Regions from separate parts of the Paenibacillus wynnii genome, predicted to be linked through region 1. Evidence: riboswitches for the same ligand, from Rfam matches in the RefSeq annotation. Region 1 holds a riboswitch; the other holds the start of a gene.
What was found. A riboswitch is a leader RNA that binds a small molecule or an ion and turns the genes downstream of it on or off. The one in region 1 is predicted to bind thiamine pyrophosphate.
Positions count from the first base shown of each region.

Region 2: it holds a riboswitch for thiamine pyrophosphate, as region 1 does, so the genes downstream of both, thiC (phosphomethylpyrimidine synthase ThiC) here and PWYN_RS15675 (thiamine phosphate synthase) in region 1, are expected to answer to the same signal.

Region 1 covers NZ_JQCR01000003.1:71,391-74,534, forward strand. Annotated here, with positions in the region: gene PWYN_RS15665 (NUDIX hydrolase) at 1-412, opposite strand, end outside; gene PWYN_RS15670 (SDR family oxidoreductase) at 627-1,496, shown strand; TPP riboswitch at 1,655-1,760, shown strand; gene PWYN_RS15675 (thiamine phosphate synthase) at 1,884-2,540, shown strand; gene thiS (sulfur carrier protein ThiS) at 2,524-2,727, shown strand; gene PWYN_RS15685 (thiazole synthase) at 2,773-3,144, shown strand, end outside.
Region 2 covers NZ_JQCR01000002.1:1,220,899-1,224,042, reverse strand. Annotated here, with positions in the region: gene PWYN_RS27930 (S-layer homology domain-containing protein) at 1-1,011, shown strand, start outside; TPP riboswitch at 1,657-1,763, shown strand; gene thiC (phosphomethylpyrimidine synthase ThiC) at 1,933-3,144, shown strand, end outside.

The DNA of each region.
Region 1 (3,144 bases):
CGAGTTCGAAAACCTTATTTTTCTCGAAATCACTAATGATCTGGGGTAATAATAGCGTTTTAATTTGATCTTTGGTGCACCATCGGTAATCCAAGTGCTCTTTGGATAGTTGGACGGTGGTTTCATTCGTTCTGCATAAATATGTAAGAATAACAACCTGTCTAGTAGAGTCAGTCATAAATGTAGCTGCATATAAAATATTCCCGACGGAAACGGTTAATCCAGTCTCCTCTTTAATCTCTCGAACCAGAGCAGCTTCCAACCCTTCCCCGAATTCAATCTTGCCACCTGCGCACTCCCAGGTTCCAGCACCGATATAATCATCATCAGCACGTTGTACAAGCAGGATCTTACCTTCCTTCAGGATTACTCCTTTCACAGCAACAATCAGGCTTCGACCATTTGACACCATCTTGAGTGATTCCCCTCCTAAGCAAGCATTAATTCCAGAACTATATATATTCATTATAATGGATAATCAGATTCGTATAACCTCTTTCTCCATGTTGTTTAGTTTTCGCTCAGCGTGGTAATTAACATATCGTAACGAAACGTATAAATCGAGACACTAGAGCCATGCTAAGACAATTAGTGTCTATCCAATTGCACAGCGAGAGGAGAACGAGATGATGAGCAGTAATCAAACAAAGAAAACTTTACCACCCCAGGAGCAGGACCGTCAGCCAGGATTGGAAAGTGAAATGAACCCGCACCCTAAATATGAACCGGCGAATTATAAGGCAGCAGGCAAGTTGTTGGGCAAAGCAGCACTTATAACAGGCGGCGATAGCGGGATTGGCCGTGCGGTAGCCGTTCTTTTTGCCAAAGAAGGAGCTGATGTAGTCATCTCCTACTTGGATGAACACGGGGATGCAGAGGAAACCAAACGTCAGGTAGAACAGGAAGGCCGCAAATGCGTTCTGATCTCCGGTGATATCGGGGTTGAAGCGTTCTGTCAGGATCTTATCAACAAGACAGTAGAAGGCCTTGGCAAGCTGGATATTCTTATAAATAATGCTGCTGAACAGCATCCGCAAAAAAATATTGAAGATATTACATCCGAGCAATTAGAGCGTACGTTCCGTACGAACATTTTCTCGATGTTTTATTTGACGAAAGCAGCAATGCCGCATTTAAAATCAGGTTCTACGATCATCAACACCACATCAATTACAGCTTATAAAGGCAACCCTATGTTACTGGATTATTCATCTACCAAGGGTGCTATACTGAGCTTCACTCGTTCACTGTCCGCCAATCTGGTGGAAAAAGGCATCCGGGTAAACGCCGTTGCTCCAGGACCGATCTGGACACCGCTTATCCCCTCTACCTTTGACGCAAAACAGGTCAGTGAATTTGGTGCATCACAGCCGATGAAGCGTCCGGGTCAACCAGAGGAGCTTGCTCCAGCTTATGTATATCTGGCATCCGATGACTCCACTTATGTAAGTGGACAGGTTATTCATGTTAACGGCGGCGAGGTCGTTAACGGATAGAGATCACCTGTTATTTGGTAACTTGTCTTACAAGAAGACCCTGATCCTGATGCAATCGGATCAGGGTCTTCTTGTGTCTCTAACTATGAGCACAAAAGAGAAGGTATTATATAGAGGTAGATTATGTTAATATTAAGTTCGTTAGTAATTACATATTGTATGGTCACTAGGGGTGCCGCAAGGCTGAGACGGACGTTATTCATGTTCGGACCCTTTGAACCTGATCTGGATTATACCAGCGTAGGGAAGTGGAGAACGAATAACTGTAACAGGCTTTTATTAGCCCTATTTCTATACAGATTCCGACTGCCTTCCATCCGGGGGGCAGTTTTTTTGCGTTTCTGAACGGAATTGCAAGGGTGACGAATCAAAGACTGGGGGTTAAGTATGGCACAAGCTGAAATCCATCTGATTTCGGATGGGAAACTTCCTTTATCGCAATTTATTGAAATAGTAGAAGCAACACATCCGCTGCTGGATTATATCCATCTGCGTGAGAAGCATCGCTCGGCCCGTGAACTAATCGCGGCGGCAGAAGAATTGCTTAGAGTCGGCCTCCCTCCGGCTAAGTTAATCATTAACGACCGGATAGATGTGGCCTTGGCTGTTGGGGCTCGGGGTGTACAGCTGCCCTGGCATAGCCTAACTCCCGCTGAAGCTCGGGCGGTTGCTCCCCATTTACGTCTGGGAAGGTCGATCCACTCTCCACAAGAGGCCGAGAAGGGAAGCTCTCAGGGAGCCAACTTCTGCTTGTTTGGGCATGTATTTCTCTCGGACAGTAAACCGGGACAGCCTGAAAGGGGGTTAGCCCAGCTTGCTCAGACTGTGCGAATCAGTCGCATACCTGTAATTGCCATAGGAGGAATCACCCCTGATCATGTATCCCAGATCATGAAGCAGGGAGCGGCAGGCATTGCAGTGATGTCCGGTATTTGCGGTTCGAATGATCCCTTATCAGCCGCAAAGGCTTATCGTACATCACTTCAAGTTACATTAGAATCCAAGCTGGCAGAGGAGGTGAGTATGCATGAATCTGCTCATTAACGGTACCGCTAAGGATTATTCCGATAGCTGTAGGACGGTATCGGATTTGATGAACCGTCCTGAATGGTCCGGACGCCTAATCATAGTGGAACTTAACGGAGAAATTGTCAGCAGAGAAAACTATGAGATCACCCCCCTTGCCGATGGAGACCGCATAGAGGTGGTTCATTTTGTCGGTGGAGGCTGATTTTCTAATCGTACTTCAATTCATATCAGGGAGGTTGTTTTTTTTATGCATGACCCATTAGTAATTGGTGGTACCACTTTATCCAGTAGACTATTCATTGGAACCGGCAAATATAGCCGAAATACCCTAATTCCTGAGGTGATCAACCGATCCGGTTCTCAGGTTATTACAGTCGCGCTCCGCCGGGTGGATCTGACAGGTGGAGAAGAAAATATCATGAAACACATTCCTTCACATATGACACTCCTTCCAAATACTTCTGGAGCGCGTACAGCAGAAGAGGCGGTACGTATCGCCAGACTTGCAAGAGCTGCGGGGTTGGGGAATTGGGTGAAAATAGAAGTCATTAACGATCAGAAATACTTGCTCCCGGATAATCTGGAGACGATCCGGGCTACTGAAATTTTGGCGGCGGAA
Region 2 (3,144 bases), on a different contig from region 1:
TATAACACGCTTCAAAAGGCGGGTATAGCTGATAGGTTGAATAGCAGCAGCCCACCTACGTTCACGGACGCAAGCGCTGTGGCTGGCTGGGCGGGAAGTGCCGTGAACAAGCTTTCCTCCAGCGGTATTTTACAAGGGACGGAGTCCAAGGGGGGGATAGCGTTCCAACCGAAGGCTAAAGCATCACGTGAGCAAATCTTTGTACTGGCGTTTCGGATCTATGATCTCTATGGGCCGGTCTTTGTTAGAAATGAACATGAGCTGCTGGGGGCCATCGAGCAATCAGACAAACCTCTCCTCTTTCAAGACGACCGTACGAAAAAAATCTATGAGGAATCAGTACGGGTCAATACAGAAATTATCAAGCCGGGCATGAGTGACATGGAGAAGGAGATCGCCATCCATGACTATATTATTCTTCACACCGTTTACGATTACGACAACTACCTGAAGGATACATTGCCGGACGACGTGTTCAGCGCCTATGGTGTCCTATTCAACGGAAGCGCTGTATGCCAAGGTTACGCCTATGCAGCACATCTGCTGCTGGAGCTGGCCGGTATAGATTCAGAGATAGTGATAGGAACGGCGGACGGCATAAGTCATGCGTGGAATAAAGTGAAGATTGACAATGAATATTATAATTTGGACGTTACTTGGGATGATCCGGTTCCAGATGAAAAGGGAAGATTAATATATAGCTATTTCAACGTTACGGATAAGGAACTCATGAAGGATCATATCTGGGAGACAGTAAAGTGGCCTGAAGCTACGGCGATATCGAAGAATTATTATGAGTATAAAGATCTTGTTGTACACAGCGCTATGGAACTGAAGGAGAGGATTGCCAAGACTATTGCAGCCCATGAGACGGAGTTGAGCATCAAGCCTGCTTATGAGGGAGATGCGATTGCTGACCTTACTGCCGCAATGGCTTCGAGCCAGGTGTTATCTGGATATTCATATTCCTATAACGGCATGTCTCTTTCGCTTACATTGGAATATCGTTAGGCAGCCTATACATGATCATGCAATACTAAGCTAGATTAAGCATGACAAGGCCAGACAAGGCCAGACTAAACAAGACTAGACCTGACTAAGCCAGACTAAGCCAGACTAAGCAACCAGAGAGCTTTACGAGGACTGTGTGAGTTTTTAAGTGTACTTTCTACAACTAAAACATCCAAATTAATGGAGTCTCTTAGTGTAGTTGCACAAAGTACACTTATATTTATGATATTCGGCGATAATGCCCCTTTAGCCAGAGTTTAGATGTATTTATTACAATTAAAGCCCTGCGAGAGTTGTTTTTGCATCAGTTAAGTGTATAAAGTGCAACTAAACTAAGATCACCCTTTGGCTAGCCTTGTTTTGCGATTAACGTGGGTTCCGTTACTCATCATCCGCATCCCTTTAATTTAATGGTGTGAATACAAGCAACCGTCTGACTGGAGCGATAGATGAGTAGTTACAAGTTGAGTCATTGCCTGAGAATCATTTACTGAAATCTCCTGAGATTCATTTGCTTAAATTGCTTGATTAGTCGCTAACGTAGTTTACTCTGCGAAGGTAAGAACCGAAGATATACAATTTCTGATGGATAAACTTAAGTTGACAAATGATGGGTTTCTCTGTAACTTATAACTAACTTAAATAAGAAACCACTAGGGGAGCCTGAATGGGCTGAGACGGGAAAATTGAATTCCTGGACCCTTGAACCTGATCTGGATTATACCAGCGTAGGAAAGTGGAGTCGGACTCTTTTTTCATGGTTGGCCTTGGCCGTTTATGGATAAAGCCGCTCCATTGTGGAGCGGCTTTTTTGCGCGCACTCTTATTTGTTGCTGCCAAATAAGCGAATGCTTCTGAAGTGAGTTTTATACTTCTCGGACTCACTGAAGTGTCGCTTACAAACCTTTAGGAGGAATGTAAATGCCTAGCCAAGCGAAGAAAGATACGATTGATCTGTCGGCTTTTCCAGGAAGTCGTAAGGTGTATGTGGAGGGATCGCGGCCCGATATTCAAGTACCCATGCGCGAGATTACATTGAGCCGAACATCGGGTACCAGCGGGGAAGAGGAGAATGCTCCAGTCCGTGTCTATGATACTAGCGGGGCTTATACTAACGACGAAGCGCATAGTGATATTCGTCAGGGTTTAACGCCTCATCGTTTTTTGTGGATTGGAAGTCGTGGAGATTCGGAAGCCTATGAAGGAAGAACTATCAAACCGGAGGATAATGGGAATGCCACGGGTAAGTCGGGTGTGGAGATATTTCCAGGATTACAGCGGCGTCCGCTTAGAGCCAAAAAGGGCCGGAATGTCAGTCAACTTTATTACGCACGGAAAGGGATTATTACGTCGGAAATGGAGTTTATAGCCATCCGTGAGAATGTTACACCTGAGTTTGTAAGAGATGAGGTAGCCAGCGGCCGCGCAATTATACCTGCCAATATTAATCATCCTGAGAGTGAACCTATGATTATCGGGCGGAATTTCCTAGTGAAAATCAACGCCAATATCGGCAACTCCGCCGTGTCCTCGTCTATTGAGGAAGAGGTGGAGAAGATGAGATGGGCCACACGCTGGGGCGCGGATAATATCATGGATCTATCGACAGGCAAAAACATTCACACTACCCGCGAATGGATTATCCGCAACTCCCCTGTACCTATCGGAACAGTGCCCATCTATCAGGCTTTGGAAAAGGTGAACGGGAAGGCCGAGGATTTAAATTGGGAGGTTTACCGGGATACGCTGATCGAGCAAGCGGAGCAGGGAGTGGACTATTTTACGATTCATGCCGGAGTGCTGCTTCGTTATATTCCACTGACCGCAGGGCGGATGACAGGTATTGTCTCACGTGGTGGATCAATTATGGCGGCGTGGTGCCTTGCACATCATCAGGAGAACTTTTTATATACCCATTTTGAGGATATTTGTGAGATTATGAAGGCTTACGATGTGGCATTCTCCCTGGGAGACGGGCTGCGGCCAGGTTCTATCGCCGATGCCAATGATGAGGCTCAATTTGCCGAACTGGAAACGTTGGGTGAATTAACATCGCTGGCATGGAAGCATGATGTTCAGGTAATGGTGGAGGGGCCAGGTCATGTGCCGATGCATCTGATCAAAGAGAACATG